DNA from 2 places in the Streptomyces sp. NPDC088707 genome. Region 1 is predicted to be linked to the other one. Evidence: predicted binding sites of a transcription regulator. Region 1 holds the regulator's gene; the other holds the start of a gene.

Region 1 (12,013 bases):
CTCGGTGGAGGTGCCGCAGGAGGCCTTCATCGCCGTTCTGTCGAGCGACGAGTCCTCCGGCAAGAAGAAGTAGTCCAGGGCGCCCCACGTAGCTGTCCTGTACATGCAACGGGTCCACGCGCCACATGCGCGCGTGGGCCCGTTCGTTATGAAGCGGCGCCCCGTAGGCCCTTACGCGCCGGACCTCGGGCCTTTACTCTGATCCCGGCTCGAAGGTTACTCGCCAGTTAGTTACGAACCACCAGAAGGCACCGCCGCCGCCCGGAGGACGTCGTGAGCGACACACAGACCCAGATCGAGAATCGGCCGCCCTCCGTGGCGACCCTCTTCCTTGAGCGCGTCGAGCGGACCCCGGATGCGGAGGCGTACCGCTACCCGGTGCCCGCCGCCTCCGGCTCCGGCCCGGACGACTGGAAGTCGCTCAGCTGGGGGCAGGCCGCCGAGCGGGTCTACGCGATCGCCGCCGGGCTCGTCGACCTCGGCGTCGAGTCGGAGGAGCGGGTCGCCCTCGCCTCCGCCACCCGGGTCGAGTGGATCCTCGCCGACCTCGGGGTCATGTGCGCGGGCGCCGCGACCACCACGGTCTACCCGCAGACTAACGCCGAGGAGTCGGCGTTCATCCTCTCCGACTCGGAGTCGCGGGTCCTCATCGCCGAGGACGCCGCGCAGCTCGCGAAGGCCGTCGAGCGCCGCGCCGACCTGCCGAACCTCCGCCATGTCGTCGTCATCGACGCCACCGGGGTGGAGAGCGACGGTGAGTTCGTCCTCACGCTCGCCGAGCTGGAGGCGCGCGGCAAGGGCTACCTGGAGAAGCACCCCGGGGCCGTCAAGGAGCGGGTCGCGGCGATCACCGCGACGCAGCTCGCGACCCTCATCTACACCTCGGGCACCACGGGCCGCCCCAAGGGCGTCCGCCTCCCGCACGACAACTGGTCGTACATGGCCAAGGCCATCGCCGCCACGGGTCTCGTCACCCAGGTCGACGTGCAGTACCTGTGGCTGCCGCTCGCCCATGTCTTCGGCAAGGTCCTGACCTCGGGCCAGATCGAGGTCGGGCACGTCACCGCCGTCGACGGCCGCGTCGACAAGATCATCGAGAACCTGCCGGTCGTCCAGCCGACCTACATGGCGGCCGTGCCCCGCATCTTCGAGAAGGTCTACAACGGGGTCGCCGCCAAGGCCCGCGCCGCCGGCGGAGCCAAGTACAAGATCTTCCAGTGGGCGGCCGGCGTCTCCCGCGAGTACGCCAAGGCCAGCCAGGACAACTTCCGCCGCACCGGGACCGCCTCCGCGCCCTTCGGCCTCACCGCCAAGCACAAGGTCGCCGACGCCCTCGTCTACGCGAAGATCCGTGAGGCCTTCGGCGGCAACCTGCGCGCGTGCATCTCCGGATCCGCCGCGCTCGCCCCCGAGATCGGCTACTTCTTCGCCGGCGCCGGCATCCACATCCTGGAGGGCTACGGACTCACCGAGACGTCCGCCGCCTCCTTCGTCAACCCGGGCGAGGCCTACCGCACCGGCACCGTCGGCAAGCCGCTCCCCGGCACCGAGGTCCGGATCGCCGACGACGGCGAGATCCTGCTGCGCGGCCCCGGCGTCATGGAGGGCTACCACGGGCTGCCGGAGAAGACGAACGAGGTCCTGGAGTCCGACGGCTGGTTCCACACCGGTGACATCGGCGAGCTGTCCGCCGACGGCTACCTGCGGATCACCGACCGCAAGAAGGACCTGATCAAGACGTCCGGCGGCAAGTACATCGCGCCGGCCGAGGTCGAGGGCCAGTTCAAGGCCGTCTGCCCGTTCGTCTCGAACATCCTCGTCCACGGCGCCGACCGGAACTTCTGCACCGCGCTGATCGCCCTCGACGAGCCCACCCTCCTCGGCTGGGCCGCCGAGCACGACCTCGCGGGCAAGTCGTACGCCGAGATCGTCGCCGCCCCGCAGACCGTCGCGATGGTCCAGGGCTACGTCGACCGCCTCAACGAGGGTCTCCAGCGCTGGCAGACGATCAAGAAGTTCCGCCTGCTGCCGCGCGACCTCGACATCGAGCACGGCGAGCTGACCCCGTCCCTGAAGCTGAAGCGGCCGGTGGTGGAGCGCGAGTACAAGGGCCTCATCGAGGAGATGTACGCGGGGTCGCGCGAGTCCTGACCCCGCCGCCGCGGACGCGGCCCGCGCCCCTGTGGAGAGGTTGTCCACAGGCCGGGCGTTCACCTCGGGCAGTACGGGACAATGGGGCTCATGCCTTCCGTACTGCCCGATGGTGAGTCCGTTCCCGACGACGGGGCGCTGCCCCCGCACGCCCTCGAAGGGGCGGGGCAGCGGCCGCTCGGGTTCTATCTGCACGTGCCCTACTGCGCGACGCGCTGCGGGTACTGCGACTTCAACACCTACACGGCCAGTGAGCTGCGGGGTACCGGGGGCGTGCTCGCCTCCCGGGACAACTACGCCGAGCAGGTCGTCGAGGAGATCCGGCTGGCCCGCAAGGTCCTCGGGGACGACCCGAGGCCGGTGCGGACCGTCTTCGTGGGCGGCGGTACGCCCACGCTGCTCGCCGCCGGTGACCTCGTACGGATGCTCGGCGCCGTCCGCGAGGAGTTCGGGCTCGCCGACGACGCCGAGGTGACCACCGAGGCCAACCCCGACTCCGTGAACCCGGCCTATCTGGCGGAGCTGCGGGCCGGTGGCTTCAACCGGATCTCCTTCGGCATGCAGAGCGCCAAGCAGCACGTCCTGAAGATCCTTGACCGGACGCACACCCCGGGCCGCCCCGAGGCCTGCGTCGGGGAGGCGCGGGCGGCCGGGTTCGAGCACGTCAACCTCGACCTGATCTACGGCACCCCCGGCGAGACCGACGACGACTGGCGGGCCTCGCTCGACGCGGCCCTCGGCGCCGGGCCCGACCACATCAGCGCCTACGCCCTGATCGTCGAGGAGGGGACGCAGCTGGCGCGGCGCATTCGGCGCGGCGAGGTCCCCATGACCGACGACGACGTCCACGCCGACCGGTACCTGATCGCCGAGGACGTCCTCTCCGGGGCCGGTTTCGACTGGTACGAGGTCTCCAACTGGGCCACCTCCGAGGCCGGGCGCTGCCTCCACAACGAGCTGTACTGGCGCGGGGCGGACTGGTGGGGCGCGGGTCCCGGCGCCCACAGCCACGTCGGCGGTGTCCGCTGGTGGAACGTGAAGCATCCCGGTGCGTACGCCGCCGCACTGGCCGCCGGGAAGTCGCCGGGGGCCGGGCGGGAGCTGCTGTCCGAGGAGGACCGCAGGGTCGAGCGCGTGCTCCTGGAGCTGCGGCTCAGGGAGGGCGTCGAGCTGTCCCTCCTCAAGCCGGCGGGCCTCGCGGCCGCCCGCAGGGCCCTTGACGACGGGCTGCTCGACGCGGGGCCGTACGCCTCGGGGCGGGCGGTCCTGACCCTGCGCGGACGGCTGCTCGCGGACGCGGTGGTCCGGGACCTCGTCGACTAGCCGGCACGCCGCCGATCGCGCGGGGCTGATCGACGACACCGAGCCCTACGGGGCCGTCACGAAGTCGATCAGTTCCTCCACCCGGCCCAGCAGCTCCGGTTCCAGGTCCTTGTACGTCGTCACCCTCGACAGGATGTGCTGCCAGGCGGCGCCCGTGTTCGGCGGCCAGCCCAGGGCCTCGCACACGCCCGTCTTCCAGTCCTGGCCCCTGGGCACCCGCGGCCAGGCCCGGATGCCGACCGACGCCGGTTTCACCGCCTCCCAGACGTCGATGTACGGGTGGCCGACGACCAGCACGTCCGGCGAGGTCACCTGAGCGGCGATCCTCGACTCCTTCGAACCCGGGACCAGATGGTCCACCAGGACGCCCAGCCGGGCGTCCGGCGCGGGGGCGAACTCCGCGACGATCGACGGAAGGTCGTCGACGCCCTCCAGGTACTCCACGACCACGCCCTCGATACGGAGGTCGTCGCCCCAGACCCGCTCCACCAGCTCCGCGTCGTGGCGGCCCTCCACGTAGATCCGGCCCGCGCGCGCCACCCGGGCCCGCGCCCCCGGGACCGCCACCGAGCCCGACGCCGTACGGGTGGGGCGGGCGGGACCGGCCGCCGGGCGGATCAGCGTCACGACCCGGCCCTCCAGGAGGAAGCCGCGCGGATCCAGCGGGAACACGCGGTGCTTGCCGAACCGGTCCTCCAGGGTCACCGTGCCCGCCTCGCAGCGGATCACCGCCCCGCAGAAGCCGGTCGTGACCTCCTCGACGACCAGATCACGGTCGGCCGGCACCTCGGGAACGGGCGCCGAGCGCTTCCAAGGGGGTGTCAGGTCCGGGTTGTAGCTGCGCATTCGGGCGACGTTATGCGACGGAGAAGCGCGTTGCCAGTTCCTCCCGCTGGAGTCGTACGAACGTGGCGTCCACCACCGCCCCGTGCCCCGGCACGTACACCGCGTCCTCGCCGCCGAGCCGCAGCAGCCGGTCGAGCGCGTCCGGCCAGCGGGAGGGGATCGCGTCCGGGCCCGCCTGCGGTTCGCCCGACTCCTCGACCAGGTCGCCGCAGAAGACCACCTCCCGCGCGCCCGGCACCAGGAGCACCAGGTCGTGACCCGTGTGGCCGGGGCCGACGTTCGCGAGGAGGACCTGCCGGCCGCCCAGGTCGAGCGTCCACTCGCCGGAGACCACGTGCCGCGGGGCCACCAGGACGTCCACCGCCTCCGCCGCCGCCCTCTCGTCGAGCCCGTGCCGTACCGCGTCCGCGCGCAGCGCCTCGCGGTCCCGCACCCGGCCGAGGAGCTCGTCCGCGCCCACCGCGCCGAAGACCTCCGCGCCCGAGAACGCCGCCGTGCCGAGAACGTGGTCGAAATGGGGGTGGCTCAGTGCGATGTGCGTCACTCTGCGGCCGCCCGTGAGGTCCGCGATCCGTGTCCGCAGTTCGGCGCCCTCCGCGAGCGAGGAGCCCGTGTCGTACAGCAGCACCGCCCGTTCGCCCAGTACCAGTCCGACCGTGGCGTCCCACCCGGGCAGCCGTCGCCGGCCCACCCCGTCGGCGAGCCGCTCCCATCCGTACGCTTCCCAATCCACGTCCATGCGGCGACGCTAACCGGTGCAGGCGCCGCCACCTTGCCAGGAGCGTCGCCCGCCGCCGTACACTGGCCGGGGGATCGCTGGCACTCGGACAGGGCGAGTGCCAAAAGCGGAGCAACCGGAACGACGACGACAGCTGGAGGTGCGCACGATGCTCAGCGAACGCAGACTCGAGGTCCTGCGCGCCATCGTCCAGGACTACGTCGGCACGGAGGAGCCCGTCGGCTCCAAGGCGCTCACCGAGCGCCACAAGCTCGGCGTCTCGCCCGCCACCGTGCGCAACGACATGGCCGTCCTGGAGGAGGAGGGCTTCATCGCCCAGCCTCACACCAGCGCCGGCCGCATCCCGACCGACAAGGGCTACCGCCTCTTCGTCGACCGGCTCGCCGGCGTCAAGCCGCTGTCGACGCCCGAGCGCCGGGCCATCCACAACTTCCTCGACGGCGCGGTCGACCTGGACGACGTCGTCGGCCGTACGGTCCGGCTGCTCGCCCAGCTGACCCGTCAGGTCGCCGTCGTCCAGTACCCCTCGCTGACCCGGTCGACCGTCCGGCACGTGGAGCTGCTCTCGCTGGCCCCCGCCCGCCTGATGCTGGTGCTCATCACGGACACCGGCCGGGTCGAGCAGCGGGTCATCGACTGCCCCGCGCCCTTCGGCGAGACCTCGCTCGCCGACCTGCGGGCCCGGCTCAACAGCCGGGTGGTCGGCCGCCGGTTCGCCGACGTGCCGCAGCTGGTGCAGGACCTCCCCGAGTCCTTCGAGGAACCCGAGGACCGCGGAACGGTCTCGACCGTGCTCGCGACCCTCCTCGAAACGCTCGTCGAGGAGCACGAGGAGCGGCTGATGATCGGCGGCACCGCCAATCTCACCCGCTTCGGACCCGACTTTCCCCTGATGATCAGGCCCGTCCTCGAGGCTCTGGAGGAGCAGGTCGTGCTCCTCAAGCTGCTCGGCGAGGCCAAGGAATCGGGCATGACCGTACGCATCGGGCACGAGAACGCCCACGAGGGGCTGAGCTCCACGTCCGTCGTCTCGGTCGGCTACGGTTCGGGCGGCGAGGCAGTCGCCAAACTCGGCGTGGTCGGACCGACCCGCATGGACTACCCCGGAACGATGGGAGCGGTACGCGCAGTGGCACGTTACGTCGGACAGATCCTGGCGGAGTCGTAAGTGGCCACGGACTACTACGCCGTACTCGGCGTGCGCCGCGACGCTTCCCAGGACGAGATCAAGAAGGCCTTCCGGAGGCTCGCGCGCGAGCTGCACCCGGACGTGAATCCCGATCCGAAGACGCAGGAACGCTTCAAGGAGATCAACGCCGCCTACGAGGTCCTCTCGGACCCGCAGAAGAAGCAGGTCTACGACCTGGGCGGCGACCCGCTCTCGGCCTCCGGCGGAGGCGGCGCGGGCGGCTTCGGGGCCGGTGGCTTCGGCAACTTCTCCGACATCATGGACGCCTTCTTCGGCACGTCCCAGCAGCGCGGCCCGCGCTCGCGGACCCGCCGCGGCCAGGACGCCATGATCCGCCTGGAGATCGACCTCAACGAGGCGGCCTTCGGCACCACCAAGGACATCCAGGTCGACACGGCGGTCGTCTGTACGACCTGCTCGGGCGAGGGCGCCGCACCCGGCACCTCCGCGCAGACCTGTGACATGTGCCGCGGCCGCGGCGAGGTCTCGCAGGTCACCCGGTCCTTCCTGGGCCAGGTCATGACCTCGCGCCCCTGCCCGCAGTGCCAGGGCTTCGGCACCGTCGTCCCGACCCCGTGCCCCGAGTGCGCGGGCGACGGGCGGGTCCGGTCCCGCCGCACCCTCACGGTCAAGATCCCGGCCGGTGTCGACAACGGCACCCGGATCCAGCTCGCGGGCGAGGGCGAGGTCGGCCCCGGCGGCGGCCCCGCCGGCGACCTGTACGTCGAGATCCACGAGACCCCGCACGACACCTTCCAGCGGCGCGGCGACGACCTGCACTGCACGGTCACCCTCCCGATGACGGCGGCCGCGCTCGGTACCAAGGTGCAGCTGCAGACCCTCGACGGCCTTGAGGAGATCGACGTCCGTCCGGGCACCCAGTCCGGCCAGTCGATCCCGCTGCACGGCCGCGGCGTCACGCATCTGCGCGGCAACGGCCGGGGCGACCTGATCGTGCACGTCGAGGTGCAGACCCCGGGCAAGCTCGACGCGGAGCAGGAGCGCCTCCTGCGCGAACTGGCCAAGCTGCGCGGCGAGGAGCGGCCCACGGGGCAGTTCCAGCCGGGGCAGCAGGGGCTGTTCTCCCGGCTGAAGGACGCGTTCAACGGGCGCTAGGCGGGATTTCCGTACGGAAGGGGCGGCGACCGCGGACTGCGGACGCCGCCCTCCTCCGTACCTGACGTACGGATTCGGCCCGGAAGCAGGGGCATGACACGATGCCCATATGTCCACCACCGCACTGAACGATCTCTCTCGGGTTCCGATCGTGCAGGCCCCCATGGCGGGTGGCGCCTCCTCCCCCGAGCTGGTCGGAGCCGTGTGCGCGGCCGGGGCGCTCGGCTTCCTGGCCGGCGGGTACAAGACGGCCGGAGGCCTCTACCAGGAGATCAAGCAGGTGCGTGGGCTCACCGCACGCCCCTTCGGCGTCAACCTCTTCCTGCCGGAGTCCGGACGGCCCGCCGACCCCGCCTCCGTCGAGGTCTACCGGCATCAGCTCGCGGGCGAGGCCACCTGGTACGAGACCCCGCTCGGCGAGACCGACGACTGCCGTGACGACGCGTACGACGCCAAGCTGGCGATCCTCCTGGAGGACCCGGTGCGTGTGGTCTCCTTCACCTTCGGCTGCCCCGCGCCCGAGGTACTCGCCTCCTTCGCGCGTGTGGGAACGTTCACGATCGTCACCGTCACCTCCGCCGAGGAGGCCCTCGCCGCCCAGCAGGCCGGGGCGGACGCCGTCTGCGTGCAGGGCGCGGAGGCGGGCGGACACCAGGGCACGTTCCGCGACGACCCCGCCGACGACGCCCCGGGCACCGGGCTGCTCACCCTGGTCAGCCTGGTCCGCGAGAGCGTCGCCCTGCCGATCGTCGCGGCCGGCGGCATCATGCGCGGCGCGCAGATCGCCGCGGCCCTGGCCGCCGGGGCGGACGCCGCCCAGCTCGGCACGGCCTTCCTCTGCTGCCCCGAGTCGGGCGCCCACCCGCTGCACAAGCGGGCCCTGACCGACCCGCTGTACACCCGGACCGCCCTCACCCGGGCCTTCACCGGCCGGCCGGCGCGCGGCCTCGTCAACCGCTTCATGCGCGAGCACGGGCCGTACGCCCCCGCCGCCTACCCCGAGATCCACCACCTCACCGCCCCGATCCGCAAGGCCGCCGCCACCGCCGGCGACGCCCAGGGCATGGCCCTGTGGGCCGGTCAGGGCCACCGGCTCGCCCGCGAACTCCCCGCCGGGCAGCTGGTCGAGGTACTGGCCGCCGAACTCGACACCGCTCTCTCCGAGCTGCCCCACAGGAGCGCCTCATGACCGCACCCGTCTTCGTCGTCGACGCCGTTCCCGGCCCCGGGAGCTTCCTCCTGGACGGTCCGGAGGGCCGGCACGCCGTCTCCGTGAAGCGGCTGCGGGCGGGCGAGGAGCTCGTCCTCGCCGACGGGCTGGGCCGCTGGGCCGCGTGCGTGGTGCTGGCCGCCGAGGGCAAGGACCAGCTCACCGTGCGGGTCGACGAGGTCCACGAGGACCCCGAGGAGGAGCCCCGGATCACGGTCGTCCAGGCGCTGCCCAAGGGCGACCGGGGCGAACTCGCCGTCGAGACCATGACGGAGACCGGGGTGGACGCGATCGTGCCGTGGGCCGCCTCCCGCTGCATCACGCAGTGGAAGGGCGACCGGGGCCTCAAGGCGCTCGCCAAGTGGCGGTCCACCGCGCGCGAGGCCGGGAAGCAGTCGCGCCGCTCCCGGTTCCCCGGGGTCGCGGACCTGATGACGACCAAGCAGGTCGCCGCGCTGCTGGCCGGCGCCGACTTCGCGGCCGTGCTGCACGAGGACCGCGACCACCCGAGCGGCGCGCTCGCCACCGCCGAACTCCCCGGGAAGGGCTCGATCGTGCTGGTCGTCGGACCCGAGGGCGGGGTCTCCCCCGAGGAGCTCGCGGCGTTCGAGGCGGCCGGGGCGAAGCCGTACCGGCTCGGCCGGAGCGTGCTGCGGACGTCGACGGCGGGCACGGCGGCGACGGCGCTCGTCCTGGGGCGCACGGGCCGCTGGAGCTGACCGCTCCCGGATTCGGCCGCTCCCGGGGTCGCACGCTCAGGCCTCCGGGGCTCCCGGCGTCGCGCGCTCCCGGATTCGGCCGCTCCCGGCGTCGCACGCTCAGGCCTCCGGGGCTCCCGGCGTCGCGCGCTTCAGGCTTCAGGGCTCCCCGCGGCCCCGGCGCCCGCGGGTGCTTGCCCTGTCGTCAGGGTGTCGTAGAGGGGCCAGCCGTCCTCGTCGTGGATGCCGTGGGCGGTCGGGAGCAGGCCGCGGGCCGCCGCCTCGTCCAGGAAGCGGCGTGCGACGCCCGGCTCGTTCAGGTTGAGGATGGCGCCGGCACCGGCCGCGGCGATGTCGCCCGCGCCGAAGGGGTAGCCGGCCACGATGCGGCCCGGGCCCTCCCGGAAGACCAGCCGGAGCTGGGCGTGGCGGTTCTCGGCGCGGCGCAGGGTGAGGAACGTCAGGCAGTCCGGGGTGTGGTGGTGCCCGACCGTCCACAGCCACACCGTGGGCCCCACCGTCAGCCTGCGCGGTACGCGGTCGCGTCTCATCCGGCGAAGTGTACGGAGTGCGCGACGGACCGAACCCGGTGGACATCCGGCCCCGCGCGCTCCTTAGGCTGGCCGCATGGCCGACGAGTCCCCCCTGATCCGCAGTCTGCGCGCCGCCGTGGCCGCCGCCCCCGGTGACGTACCCCTGCGTCTTCACTTCGCCGAGCTCCTCCTCTCCGAGGGACGGAACGACGAGGCCGTCGCGGAGGCGGCCGTCGCGCTCCAGCACGCGCCGGGGGACGCGGACGCGCGTGCGCTGATGGTGCGGGCCATGGGGATGCCGCCGGCCGCGGCCGCCGCTCCCGCGGAGCGCGCCCCCGAGCCGACGGGGCCGGCCGAGCGGCCCGAGCCGACCGCGGGCAGGACCCCCGCCTTCGACTGGGACGCCGCCGAGCAGCAGGTGCAGGACGTCGTCGGGCCCCGTTTCCTGGAGGACCCGCAGGCCGCCGGCGGCGACGGAGCCGCCGGGGACGCCGACGCCTGGGACGTCGACGCGCCCGGCGCCGTGCGCCTCGCGGACGTCGGCGGCATGGACGAGGTCAAGGAGCGCCTGGAGGCCGCCTTCCTCGCCCCCATGCGCAACCCCGAACTGCGCAGGCTGTACGGCAAGTCGCTGCGCGGCGGTCTGCTCCTCTACGGGCCTCCCGGCTGCGGCAAGACCTTCATCGCGCGGGCCGTCGCGGGCGAGCTGGGCGCGAACTTCCTCACCGTCTCGCTCTCCGACGTCCTCGACATGTGGATCGGGGCCTCCGAGAAGAACATCCACGACATCTTCGAGACCGCCCGCCGCCAGGCCCCCTGCGTCGTCTTCCTCGACGAGCTGGACGCCCTCGGCGCCAAGCGCTCCCGCACCCACCACAGCGGACTGCGCAACGTCGTCAACCAGCTCCTCACCGAACTCGACGGCATCGCGAGCGGCGCGGGCAACGAGGGCGTGTTCGTGCTCGCCGCCACCAACGTGCCCTGGGACGTGGACATCGCGCTGCGCCGCCCCGGTCGCCTCGACCGCACGCTGCTCGTGCTGCCGCCCGACGCCACCGCGCGCGAGGCGATCCTCCGCTACCACCTGCGCGAGCGGCCCATCGAGGCCGTCGACCTCGGCAAGCTCGTCAAGGCCACCGAGGACTTCTCCGGCGCCGACCTCGCCCATGTCTGCGAGTCGGCCGCCGAGGCCGCGCTGCTCGACTCCGCCCGCAGCGGTTCCGTGCGGCTGATCACCACCAGGGACCTGCTGGGCGCGGCCAAGCAGATCAAGCCGTCCACCGAGCCGTGGTTCGCGGCCGCGCGGAACGTCGCCATGTTCGCCAACGAGGGCGGCCTGTACGACGACCTCCTCGCCCACCTCAAGCGGAAGCGCAAGCTGTGACCACGCCGACCACGCTGCTGCGCGCCGAGGCCCTGTACGACACCGGGCGGTTCACGCAGGCCGGGGAACTGGTCGCCCAGCACCTGGCGAGCGAACCGGAGGACGCGGAGGCGCTCGTCCTGCTCGCCCGCTGCCATCACCGCGCCGAGAAGCACCAGGCCGCCCTGGAAGCCGTGGACGGGGCGCTGCGCGCCGAACCCGAGCTGCTCATGGCCTGGCTGATGCGCGTCCAGATCCTGCTCGCACTGCGGCGGTTCCAGGAGGCGGAGGCCGCCGCCCGGTACTCCGTGCAGCTCGCCCCGCAGTACTGGGGCACCCACTACGCCCTCGGTACCGCCCTCGCGCAGTTCGCGGAGCACGCGCGTACACCCGCGCGTACCGTCGAGGCGTACGAGGCGGCGCGGGCCGCCGTCAGCCTCGCACCCGAGGAGGACGCGGCCCACTTCCTGGTGGGGCTCACCGCCCAGCGCCGGGGCGACCACGCCACCGCGCAGCGGGCGTACGAGGCCGCTCTGCGGCTCAACCCGCAGAGCAGTGAGGCGCACAACAACCTGTCGCTGCTCCGGCTGCGGCGCCGCTGGTTCCGGCGCGGGGCCTGGACCCAGGCCGCCGAGGGCTTCGTCGCCTCCGCCGCGCTCGACCTCCAGGACCGCAAGGCCCGCTACAACCTGGAGGCCATGGCCTGGAACACCGTCGCCGGGGCGCGCTGGGTGGCGCTGCTCGGCTTCATCGCCTCGACGTTCGGCGCCGCCCCGGCCCGGAGCGGTGGCACCGGCGCGGACGCGATCGTGCCGTTCCTGATCGGCGCGGCCGTGATCGCCGGC
Region 2 (12,013 bases), on a different contig from region 1:
GGACCGGCGCGCCGCGTACTCGCCGCCCAGCGGCTGTACGAGGCCGGCCAGCTGCGGCCAGTGCAGATTGAGCAGAGGGCGGGCCACGAGCTCCGTCACCCGACCCCCTTGACCAGGGGTGTCTCCGAACGGGCGGTCGTACATCGCCTTCACGAAGTCCACGTCCGGGTCGGTGAGCAGCGGGCCCACGATCCCCGACACGAAGTCCGCCGAGAAGTCCCGCAGGTCCGCGTCGACGAAGCACACCACGTCCCCCGTGGTCACCATCAGCGACCGCCACAGGACCTCGCCCTTGCCCGGCACGGCCGGTATCCGGGGGAGTATCGCGTCCCGCGCGACCACCCGCGCCCCGGCCGCCGCCGCCACCACCGCCGTACGGTCCGTGGAGCCCGAGTCGATCACCACCAGCTCGTCGACGAGCGGTACCGCCTCCGACATGAGCTCGCGCCGGATCACGGCGACGATGTCACCCACCGTCGCCTCCTCGTTCAGCGCCGGCAGGACGACGCTGACCTTCGTGTTCCGCTTCGCGGCGAGGATCCGCTCCAGCGGCCGGTCCGCCACGGACCAGGACCGCCGGTCCAGCCAGCGCTCCACCTCTTCCAGCACGTGATCTCCATCTCGCGGTTCGGACGGCCGGTCCAAGCGTCCGGGCCTTCGGTTACAGTCTTGAACAACGCGGATGCCCGATGCACGTCGGGGTGCCGCCCGCGTCGGAGCGCAGGAACGAAAGTCCACCGCGCTTCACAATCGAATACCGCTCATCCAGAGGGGCAGAGGGAAACGGCCCGTTGAAGCCCCGGCAACCCTCCAGTCGGTTTGTCTCGCCCACCCGTCTCCCGGCCACCACCCCAGGTGGAGCCCTGACGGGCACAGCTTTCATGCGCGAGGCCCCCGGCTAGGGAAGGTGCCAAATCCGTCTCATGACGAAAAATTCGTCATGGGAAAGATGAGGAGAAAGGGCCTCGCCTCCATGGCTGTACAGACTGCTACCCCCGCCACCTCGGTCGACCTCGGTCCCGCGTCCGGACTCTCCTGTCGCGAATGCGGTGAAGTCTTCCCGCTCGGCCCGATCTTCGCCTGCGAACTCTGTTTCGGACCGCTCGAAGTCGCGTACGACCTCCCCACCGGTGACCCCGAGGCACTGCGCAAGCAGATCGAGGCCGGCCCCGCCAACATCTGGCGCTACGCCCCGCTGCTGCCCGTCCCCGCCGACGTCGCCGACAAGCCCAACCTGAACCCGGGCTGGACCAAGCTCGTCCAGGCCGACAACCTCGCCCGCGAGATCGGCGTCGCCCCCGGCAAGCTCTTCGTCAAGGACGACTCCGGCAACCCGACCCACTCCTTCAAGGACCGGGTCGTCGCCCAGGCCATCGAGGCCGCCCGCGCCTTCGGCTTCACCACCCTCTCCTGCTCCTCCACCGGCAACCTGGCCGGCGCCGTCGGCGCCGCCGCCGCCCGCGCCGGCTTCCGCTCCTGCGTGTTCATCCCGCACGACCTGGAGCAGGGCAAGGTCGTCATGGCCGGTGTCTACGGCGGTGACCTCGTCGCCATCGAGGGCAACTACGACGACGTCAACCGCTTCTGCTCCGAGCTCATCGGCGACCCGCTGGGCGAGGGCTGGGGCTTCGTCAACGTCAACCTCCGCCCGTACTACGGCGAGGGCTCCAAGACGCTGGCGTACGAGATCTGCGAGCAGCTCGGCTGGGTCATCCCCGACCAGCTCGTCATCCCGATCGCCTCCGGCTCCCAGCTCACGAAGATCGACAAGGGTCTCCAGGAGCTCGTCAAGCTGGGCCTCGTCGAGGACAGGCCGTACAAGATCTTCGGCGCGCAGGCCGAGGGCTGCTCCCCGGTGTCGGTGGCCTTCAAGGCCGGCCACGACGTCGTACGGCCCCAGAAGCCGAACACGATCGCCAAGTCGCTCGCGATCGGCAACCCGGCCGACGGCCCGTACGTCCTCGACATCGCCCGCCGCACCGGCGGCGCCGTGGAGGACGTGAACGACGAGCAGGTCGTGGACGCGATCAAGCTGCTCGCGCAGACCGAGGGCATCTTCGCCGAGACCGCGGGCGGCGTGACCGTCGGCGTCACGAAGAAGCTCGTCGAGAACGGGCTGATCGACCCGAACCTCACGACCGTCGTCCTCAACACCGGCGACGGACTCAAGACCCTGGACGCGGTGGCCGACACCTCTCAGGCGACCGTCACCATCCGCCCGAGCCTGGACGCGTTCCGCGACGCCGGCCTGGCCCTCTGAAAGGTTTCGAAGACATGGCCGTGAACGTCCGCATCCCCACCATCCTCCGCACCTACACGGGCGGTCAGTCCGAGGTCCAGGCCGAGGGCGCGACCCTCGCCGAGGTCATCGCGGACCTGGAGAAGAACCACACGGGCATCGCCGCCCGCGTCCTGGACGACCAGGGCAAGCTGCGCCGCTTCGTCAACGTCTACGTGAACGACGACGACGTGCGCTTCGAGCAGGGCCTGGAGACGGCCACCCCGGCCGGCGCCGGCGTCTCGATCATCCCGGCCGTCGCCGGAGGCTGACCGTCGAACTCGGTGCCGGAGGCTGTGGGCCTTCGCGGGCCCACCGGTTGTCCCCGTCTTTCTTAATTGCCCCTTCCGCGCCATAAAGCGGAAGGGGCAATTCTGCATGGTTGAGCGCGGTAGAGTTGGGGAAGTCCCCTCCGCTGCTCATGCCAGGCGCATATGAGAATGCGTCCCCGCGCGACAAGAAGCAGCCAAAGTGTGTGCGCGTTGTGTACCTTCTGCGCGCTTTGCCGGGCCCGACTTGCCCGGTCATCCAAGGGAATCTCCCCAATTCGCCTTTCCGTGGCGCCCAGAATTCTCGCTCGATTGACCTGTTGCAGAGGGCAGTTGGGCAGATACATTCAGCCGCGGTCGACGCGTTCCGGCGCAGGGTCTGACCCGGGTTCCGCGAAGTGCGGGTCCCGCGCAAGGGCCAGTAATAGGGGAGTTAGGCATGGCTCAGGGCACCGTCAAGTGGTTCAACGCGGAGAAGGGCTACGGCTTCATCGCGGTCGACGGTGGTGCGGATGTTTTCGTCCACTACAGCGCGATCCAGATGGATGGCTACCGCAGCCTCGAAGAGGGACAGCGAGTCGAGTTCGAGATCTCGCAGGGCCAGAAGGGTCCGCAGGCGGACATGGTCAAGCTCGCCGTCTGAGCGCGGCGCGATCGGCCACCGACGCAACGACGTCGAGGGGCCCGCATCCCTGAGGGGAAGCGGGCCCCTCGCGCGTTCCCGCGCCCCTCTCGCGCCCCCCGTCCACCTCCCGAAACTCGAGAGTCGCTTGCACTCTCATAGGGCGAGTGCTAATCATTGGCGTTAGCACTCGGAAGGTGAGAGTGCTACGAGGATCGGGCAGACGAGGCCGCCGGCCGGGTGGGGCAAGGAACCACGCGGAGCTGCGGAGGCCGTCCGTCGCGGGCGTCGGCGCGGTCCTGGAGCGTTATCCACCCCATGTCCGGGAGGACCACTTCACATGGCCAAGATCATCGCGTTCGACGAGGAGGCCCGGCGCGGTCTCGAGCGCGGCATGAACCAGCTCGCTGACGCCGTCAAGGTCACCCTCGGCCCCAAGGGTCGCAACGTCGTCCTCGAGAAGAAGTGGGGCGCCCCCACGATCACCAACGATGGTGTCTCCATCGCCAAGGAGATCGAGCTCGAGGACCCGTACGAGAAGATCGGCGCCGAGCTGGTCAAGGAAGTCGCCAAGAAGACGGACGACGTCGCCGGCGACGGTACGACCACCGCCACCGTTCTCGCCCAGGCGCTCGTCCGCGAGGGCCTGCGCAACGTGGCCGCCGGTGCCAACCCGATGGCCCTCAAGCGCGGAATCGAGAAGGCCGTCGAGGCCGTCTCCGGCGCCCTGCTCGAGCAGGCGAAGGATGTCGAGACCAAGGAGCAGATCGCTTCCACGGCCTCCATCTCCGCCGCCGACACCCAGATCGGCGAGCTCATCGCCGAGGCGATGGACAAGGTCGGCAAGGAAGGCGTCATCACCGTCGAGGAGTCCCAGACCTTCGGTCTGGAGCTGGAGCTCACCGAGGGTATGCGCTTCGACAAGGGCTACATCTCGGCGTACTTCGCCACCGACATGGAGCGTATGGAGGCGTCACTCGACGACCCGTACCTCCTGATCGTCAACTCCAAGATCTCTTCGGTGAAGGACCTGCTCCCGCTCCTGGAGAAGGTCATGCAGTCGGGCAAGCCGCTGCTGATCATCGCCGAGGACGTCGAGGGCGAGGCCCTGTCGACCCTGGTCGTCAACAAGATCCGCGGCACCTTCAAGTCCGTCGCGGTCAAGGCCCCGGGCTTCGGCGACCGTCGCAAGGCCATGCTGAACGACATCGCCATCCTCACCGGCGGCACGGTCATCTCCGAGGAGGTCGGCCTGAAGCTGGAGAACGCGGGCCTCGACCTGCTGGGCCGCGCCCGCAAGGTCGTCATCACCAAGGACGAGACCACCATCGTCGACGGTGCCGGTGACAGCGAGCAGGTCGCCGGTCGCGTGAACCAGATCCGCGCCGAGATCGAGAACAGCGACTCGGACTACGACCGCGAGAAGCTGCAGGAGCGCCTGGCGAAGCTCGCCGGCGGTGTTGCGGTCATCAAGGCCGGTGCCGCGACCGAGGTCGAGCTCAAGGAGCGCAAGCACCGCATCGAGGACGCCGTTCGCAACGCGAAGGCGGCCGTCGAGGAGGGCATCGTCGCCGGCGGTGGCGTGGCCCTGCTCCAGGCCTCCTCGGTCTTCGAGAAGCTCGAGGCCGACCTCGCGGGTGACGAGGCCACGGGCGCGAACATCGTGAAGCTGGCCCTTGAGGCCCCGCTGAAGCAGATCGCGGTCAACGCCGGCCTCGAGGGCGGCGTCGTGGCGGAGAAGGTCCGCAACCTGCCCGTCGGTCACGGCCTGAACGCCGCGACCAACGAGTACGTCGACCTCATCGCCGAGGGCATCATCGACCCGGCGAAGGTCACGCGCTCCGCGCTGCAGAACGCCGCGTCGATCGCCGCGCTGTTCCTCACCACCGAGGCCGTCATCGCCGACAAGCCGGAGAAGGCGTCCGCGCCGGCCGGCGGCGGCATGCCGGGCGGTGACATGGACTTCTGATCCTCCGGGATCGGTGGTTCATCGCTGAACGCGAAGCTCAGCACGAACGAGGGCGGCACTCCCCGGCAGGGGGGTGCCGCCCTCGGGCGTTGGGGAGCGCCGCGGTCAGCGCATGTCGACGTAGTCACCGCCGGCCGAGGCCGGGGTGTTGAAGTGCTTGCCGTCGCCGTAGTGGCGGAGGCGCCAGCTGCCGTCCCCGGTGACCTTGGCCTTCAGGGACACGTTGCCGCTCGCGTTCGACCGGCCGGTCGCCACCTGTTTCCACGTCGTGGAGCCCCGCGGCTGGAACTGCAGGACGACCGGGGCGTTCGCGTACGCGCGCCACTTGTTGTCCGTGTAGTGCTGGAGCCCGCCGGTGACCGTCACGTACCCGCCCTTCGCGACCGGCTCGGGGCCGGCGTTCAGGGAGACGATCCGGGTGTCGATGCGGGTCAGCCGCAGCGTGCCGGTGCTGGACTCGGCGAACTGGTCGGTGGTGAGGTGCCGGAGACGGAAGGTGCCGCCCCGGCTCGCCGCCGAGGCCGTGAACTCGTTGTAGTAGGCCGAGTTGACGTTTCCCCAGGCGATCGCCTTCCAGGCGCCGCCGACGAGCTGCTCCAGCCGGACGAACTGGGCCGTCGTGAAGTTCGGTTCCGCCTCGTACCGGGCGCCGAAGGTGCCGGAGACCGTGACCCGGCCGTCGGCGGAGAGCCCGTACGTGCGGAGGTCGGTGCGGGAGTCGAGGGGGATGGCCAGGGCGCCGTAGTGCGCGGGGAACTCCACGTACCGGTCGGGCGACTCGACCGCGAAGCCGCCGGACTCCTTGCCCGCGACGGCGATGAGCCGGGCGGTGAACCGGCCGTCCGTCCCGGTCCGGACGACGGTGCTGGAGCCCGTTCCCCAGGTGGGGCCGCCGAGCCGCACGCGCACCTCGTGGTTCGCGACGGGCGCGCCGGCCGCGGCCGGGTCGGTCATCCGGCCGCTGACGGTCACGGTCTCCCCGTCGAGCGCCCGCTTCTTGTCGGCGGTGGCAGTGACGGCCACCTTGCGCGACTCGTGCTGGTAGACGCTGAGGTGATCCGTCACGGTGCCGTGGAGCTCGGAGGTGTCGGCGGTGACCGTCGCCCAGAAGGCGAGGTTCGGGATGTTCAGGTCCGCGCTGGAGATCGGGAACGGTGGCGACGTGAAGCGGCCGTCCGCGTCGGTGACCGCCTGTCGGGGCGGGCTCTGCGTCCCGTCCCGCGGCGGGTCGAGCCGCTTGACGGTCACCGGCAGGTCGGCCAGTGCGACCCGGTCCCCGGAGCCGGGCTGGATGCCGACGACAGTGCCCGAGGGGCGGGCGTTGCGGTCGGCGTACGTGGGCTTGGTGGGGACGAGGGTGATCTCGGGGCGGAGCCGGAAGTCGAGCTGTCCGGCGTCGGTCCGGGTCTGCTTGTTCCCCAGCGAGTCGGTGGCGGTGACGTCGATGGCGTACGTCCCGAGGGCCGGGATGCGGCCGCCGTCCTCGACGAGCTTCAGCACGGCCGCGTCGGGCAGGCGGAAGGTGGTGGCCTGGGCCGAGGGGTTCCAGGGATCGGTCACGCCCGCGAGCGTCGGGATGTCGACGAGGACGGTGTCGCCCTGCCGGACCTGGGCCGAGACCTTGGTGATCTTCGCCTGAGGGGCGTCCGTCCAGGCGGTGACCTGGAAGATGCCGCGCTGGGTGTCGTCGGTGAGGGCCCGGCCGATGCCGACGAGCGGGTCGGCCGCGGTGGCGGGCGCGGCGGTGACGGCGAGGGTCGTCGCGGCGAGGGCTGCGGCGGCCAGGCCCGCCGTCAGGGCGCGGGAGGGGCGGAGGTCAGCGCGCATCGATGTAGATCGCCTTCGTGTCGCTGTAGAAGTAGGTGCCCGTGGTGTTGAGGTACGCGGCCCAGGAGCCGTCGCCGTAGGCGGTGGCGCGGTAGCTGAACCGGCCGCTGCTGTTGGTGGTGATGCTCTTGGTCACCCAGTACCACTGGTTCTCGTTCCTGGGCTTGTAGACCAGGGTCAGCTTGGCTCCGGCGAGCGGCTTCCAGACGCCGCCCACCTTGCGCTGGACGGTGCCGGAGACGGTCATCTTGCCGTTCACGGTGGGCCGGGTGGGGCTGATGGTGAAGGCGGAGAAGCGGGTGGGCGTGCGGCCCCGCTTCAGGGACGTACTGCCCTTGGCGACCAGCTCGTTGGTCTCCGGGTGGTGGATCCGGTAGAGGGCGCTCTCGTAGCCCTGGGTGGTGAAGCGGTAGGAGCAGCCGCTGTCGGTCATGCCGCTGCGCATGACGCGCCAGCTGCGACCGGCGTCGAAGGAGACCTGGAGCTGCACGGGCTGCCCGTTGCGGCAGTAGGCCGAGCCGAACCCGCCCGTGGCGGTGAGCTTCCCGTACTCGTCCAGGGTGATCGTGTGCGGGGAGTACGAGAACTGCTGCGGTACGACGATGTCGCTCTTGGCGTAGGCGCGGGCGTCGTCGAAGTACGGCGAGTACCGCAGCGAGGTGTACACGAATTCGGTGCTGTACTGGGGCCGCGCGTTGAAGGAGAAGGCGCCGGTCGCGGAGGACGTGGTGCTGCCCAGGACGGTCGCCGGGTTGGAGCCGTAGGGCTGTGATCCGGTCGCGACGACGGAGGCGCCGGGGAAGGGCTTCCAGCCGGTCGGCGTGTACCGCTCCACGTGCCCGCTGACCCGCACGTCCGTACCGGCGAGCACGCGGTACTTGTTGACGTTGGTGCTGATCCGGTACAGGAGCCGTTCCACGCCCAGGTTCGGGACGAAGGCGGCGTCGTCCGGGTCGTTGCCGGTGCCGGCGGTGACCACGGTCGCGGTGCCGGAGACCCAGCCGCCCGGGGTCACCGTCACGGAGAAGGTGCCGTCCGCGAGGGTCGTGGCGGTGGAGCGGATGACCCTGCCGGTGCCGTCCTGCGCGTTGAGGGCGATCGCCACCTGGGTGCCGGCGGGCGCGGTGGTGCGGGCGCCGGTGGCCGGGTCCCAGAGGGTCGTCCTGCCGGAGAGGACGGCCTGGCGCTGGTCGTAGCTGGTGTTCTCGCGGTCCCAGGACAGGTCGGTGACGCCGACGTGCGGCCGGTAGCTGTAGGTGGCGCCGGCGGTCCGCTGGGTGGTGCCGCCGGGCATCCGGTACTCGACGCGTACCGGGTAGTCCTGGAAGGCGGTGCCCTGCGGGAGCGTGAAGGGCGCCTCCGTCTCCCAGCGGATGTTGTCCGTGGTGAGCGCCTCCGTGGAGGCGAGCACGGCGGCGCCAGGGTCGGTGGAGGCCAGGACGCTGACCTTGATCCAGAGCGCGTTGGCGGGCAGATCCACGCGGTAGCGCCCGTTGTCCAGCGTCTTGCCGGACAGGAGCGGCGCATCCGCGTAGGCGGTCGGGGCGTGGACGACGGCGGGCACGATGACGCCCGCCGAGAGAGCGAAGACGGCTGCGGCACGCACGAAGGCGTGCGGAAGCCTGCGCGTTGAGCGCGGCAAAGGGACCCCCCACAGGTCTGTGATGGCGGCGTCGCCCGTGATCGGGGGCGGCCGCGTGGCAGAACTTTAGCGCTCACCTGTTGAACATGTTCACTCCCTTTCCGGGAGTGGCCGGCCGGGCGTGCCCGAGTGATCCTGGAAGAGACCGAAAAGGACACGGTGGAAGGGCCGAGGCCATGGTCACCCTGCTGACGACACCCGCCGATCGCGAGCTGGTCATCACCAGGACCTTCGACGCCCCGCCGGCCAGGGTCTGGGAGGCGTGGACGGTCCCCGCGCACGTACGGGAGTGGTACGGGGTGTCCGGACTGACCACGACGGTCGTCGACATCGATCTGCGGGTGGGCGGTGCGTGGCGCTGGGGCCAGACCGCCCCGGACGGTCAGCAGATCGTCTTCTCCGGCATGTACGAGGACGTCGTACCGGTGGAGCGGCTCGACTACACGGAGGTCTTCGAGCAGATGCCGGACGGGGAGCCGGTCCGCGTCACGCTCACGTTCGACTCGACTCCGGACGGCGGCACGGCCCTGACCAGCACGTCCTTTTGGCCGTCGAACGAGATCAGGGACCAGTCGCTGGCGGCGGGCATGGAGGCGGGGGTCCGGGAGCAGTACGACCGGCTCGCGGAACACCTGAGGTCGATGTGAGGGCCGGCCCGGCGCACCCGTTCCTCCCGGAGGAAAGGCGCCAATCTGGCAGATGCCGCGGGCTTACGCCAGGCTGAAAGGCCTCGGGTGCGAAGCGGGACGGATGGGTGGAGAACGGATGTCCGCGTCACATCGTGCTGTCCGGTACGTGTCGCGCGCGATTGGCCGGACTCCTCCGTTGCCCCCACGTCGGGCCACCGCTAGTGCCATTGGCGGCCGGGGTCTCCCCTCCCCATCATCGTCCGGGGTGCGCCGCACCGGCGATCGGTGAGGCCTTCGAGGAGGCGACGACCGTGCAGACGACCGACGTGCCGGTGGTGGGGAACGGGTGACCGTCCTCACCGGTCACCGCCTCGCCCGACTCATCGCCGACCGCACCGGGCGGCCCGCCCTCGCGCACGACGCCGACGTCGTCGGCCGCGTGCTGCCGTTCCGGGTCGGCTCCCACGCCGCCGACGAGCTCATCGACTGGTCGCGCGCCCCCGACGACCCCCTCTACCGGCTCCTCGTGCCCCACCGCGACCTGCTCGCCCCCGCGGACTTCGCCGCCGTCGAGCAGACCCTGCGGGACGGCGACCGCGACCGGTTGCGGCTCGTCGTCGACGGCCTGCGCGAACGACTCGACCCGCACCCGGCCGGCCGGGACACCGAGGCCGTCCGGCACACCTATCCGGGCACCCTGCTCGTCCTCCCCGACCGGCGCCGCGGCTGCCCCGCCCCCTGCGCGTCCTGCTTCCGCCGGCCCCCGGACGCCGGCGGTCCGGCGCGGGGCGGGCCCGAGGCGATGACGGCCCGCCTGGCCCGGCACCCGGAGATCACGGACGTCGTCCTCGACGGCGAGGACCCGCTCGCCATGCGGGCGGCTGAGCTCGACGCGTACCTCTCGCCGCTCCTGGCCACGCCCCGGGTGCGGACGATCAGCATCCGGACGAGGGCCGTGATCCACGCGCCGGAGCGCTTCGCGAGCGACGACCTCGCCGACGCCGACGACCTCCTCCGCGTCCTCGAACGGGTCGTCGCGGCCGGCCGCCGCCTCTCGCTGCTCCTCCACCTCACCCACCCCCGGGAGCTCGACCCGGCGCCGACCCGCCGGGCCCTCGCCCGCGTCCTCGCGACGGGAGCGGCGATCCGCACCCAGGGCCCCGTCCTCCGGCATGTCAACGACGACGCCGGAGTCTGGGCGCGGATGTGGCGGGAGCAGACCGCGCTCGGCCTCGTCCCGTACCGCATGCTCGTCGAGCGCGGCTCGGGCGCCCGCCGCTGCTTCGGGCTGCCGCTCGCGGAGGTCCTGGACGTCCACGCGGCGGCGGTACGGCAGCGGGGCCGGGGGCTCGTGCCCGTCGTCGGAGCTCCTGTGATGTCCACGGAGCTGGGCGCCCTGGCCGTGGACGGTGTCGTCGGCCTCGGCCAGGGGCCGGCCTTCGCCCTCCGTGCGCTCCGGGCCCGCGATCCCGCGCTGGCCGGCGCCGTGGCGCACGCCCGCTTCGACCCGGCGGCGAGGTGGTGGGACGAGCTGACCCCGTACGGGCTCCGGGACCGGATCCTGATCCCGGGGGAGCCGTTGACGGCTGCGGACGTCGTGGGGTGAAGCGGGTCCCGTCGCTGCCGGCGTCAGGCCGCGGGCGGGGCGAGCAGCCCGGTGTCCTGGCCGGCGCGACGGAGCGAGTCCGCCACGAAGCCGTCGGCCTTCAGCTCCTCGACGGTGGAGCGGAGGAAGGCGACCGTCTCGGGCGCGCGGTCGACCGTCGTGCCGACCGCCTGCCGGATCTGCATGAACCGGCCCTCGATCAGCCGGACGTCGGGGTGCTCCCGCACGTAGGACGTCATGGGCTGGCGGATCCCGGCGCCCACGTCGAGACCCTCGGCGCGGAAGGTGTCGACGCCCTCCGCGCCGCGCACGACCGTCGCGTGCGTGAGGGAGCGGGAGAGGAACAGGTCGTACGCGGACCCCTGCTTGACGCCGATCCGGACGCCGGGCGCGTCGACGTCCTCGACGGTGGCGAGGCGGGAGCCGACGGGGACGGCGTACACGCCCTCGATGACGACGTACGGGGCGGTGAACGCGACCTCCGTCTCCCGCGCCGGATCCACGGCGAGGAAGCAGAGGTCGGCCCGGCCGTCGGCCATCGCCTCGAAGGACTTCCGCGCCGCGTCGAAGCAGAGCAGCTCGACGGCGAGCCCGAGCCGCGCCCCGATCTCCCTCGCCAGATCGACGGTGATCCCGGACGGCGCCTCGGGGGTGCCCTGGGCGAGCACCGGGTTCCCGAGGTTGATGGAGGCCCGGAGGGTGCCGGTGGGAGCGAGGTCGGCGGCGAGGGCGGGGGTGGGGCGGCTCGGCGTGTGCGTCATGGAGGTGGAGTCTAGGAAGCGTCGGCGGCGGGCTCGCGGTGCAGTCCGCCGAGGAGGGCCAGGTCCTCGTCGGTGAGCCGGATCGCGCCCGCGTCGACGTTCGCGGCGAGGTGGCCGGGGTCGCCGGTGCCGGGGATGGCGAGGAGGTGCGGCCCCTGGTGCAGGGTCCAGGCGATCCGGATCTGGGCGGGGCTCGCGCCGTGGGCCTCGGCGACGGCGAGGACCTCGGGGCTCTCGGGGGCGGTGGCTCCGCCCTGACGGCCCGCGGCGGCGATCGCGTAGAAGGGCACGAAGGCGATGCCCTGCTCGCCGCAGTGACGCACGAAGTCCTGGTACTCGGGGCGGACCCCGATCCCGTACATGTTCTGCACGCAGACGACGGGGGCGATGGCCTGCGCCTCGGCGAGCTG

The links. Region 1 encodes HrcA, which represses chaperone genes, less so after heat shock. Its sites were predicted from a motif close to TTNGCACTCNGNNNNNCNGAGTGCNAA; they were not measured.
Region 2: groL (chaperonin GroEL) is a predicted target of HrcA. The motif match lies at 3,317-3,343, and genes of this name have one in related genera.

What each region holds. Positions count from the first base shown of each region.
Region 1 is NZ_JBIVLV010000006.1:66,335-78,347, reverse strand. Features, by position in the region: gene lepA (translation elongation factor 4) at 1-73, shown strand, start outside; gene ACIP84_RS19435 (AMP-dependent synthetase/ligase) at 274-2,151, shown strand; gene hemW (radical SAM family heme chaperone HemW) at 2,242-3,474, shown strand; gene ACIP84_RS19425 (DUF3097 domain-containing protein) at 3,520-4,320, opposite strand; gene ACIP84_RS19420 (MBL fold metallo-hydrolase) at 4,331-5,059, opposite strand; gene hrcA (heat-inducible transcriptional repressor HrcA) at 5,208-6,227, shown strand; gene dnaJ (molecular chaperone DnaJ) at 6,228-7,364, shown strand; gene ACIP84_RS19405 (nitronate monooxygenase) at 7,474-8,553, shown strand; gene ACIP84_RS19400 (16S rRNA (uracil(1498)-N(3))-methyltransferase) at 8,550-9,293, shown strand; gene ACIP84_RS19395 (hypothetical protein) at 9,425-9,823, opposite strand; gene ACIP84_RS19390 (ATP-binding protein) at 9,900-11,189, shown strand; gene ACIP84_RS19385 (tetratricopeptide repeat protein) at 11,186-12,013, shown strand, end outside.
Region 2 is NZ_JBIVLV010000011.1:54,727-66,739, forward strand. Features, by position in the region: gene ACIP84_RS29375 (glucosyl-3-phosphoglycerate synthase) at 1-609, opposite strand, end outside; SAM riboswitch class I at 759-956, shown strand; gene thrC (threonine synthase) at 950-2,260, shown strand; gene ACIP84_RS29385 (MoaD/ThiS family protein) at 2,275-2,550, shown strand; gene ACIP84_RS29390 (cold-shock protein) at 2,987-3,190, shown strand; gene groL (chaperonin GroEL) at 3,510-5,138, shown strand; gene ACIP84_RS29400 (hypothetical protein) at 5,244-6,965, opposite strand; gene ACIP84_RS29405 (hypothetical protein) at 6,955-8,571, opposite strand; gene ACIP84_RS29410 (SRPBCC domain-containing protein) at 8,784-9,254, shown strand; gene ACIP84_RS29415 (lysine 2,3-aminomutase) at 9,583-10,842, shown strand; gene ACIP84_RS29420 (transporter substrate-binding domain-containing protein) at 10,866-11,603, opposite strand; gene ACIP84_RS29425 (aldo/keto reductase) at 11,615-12,013, opposite strand, start outside.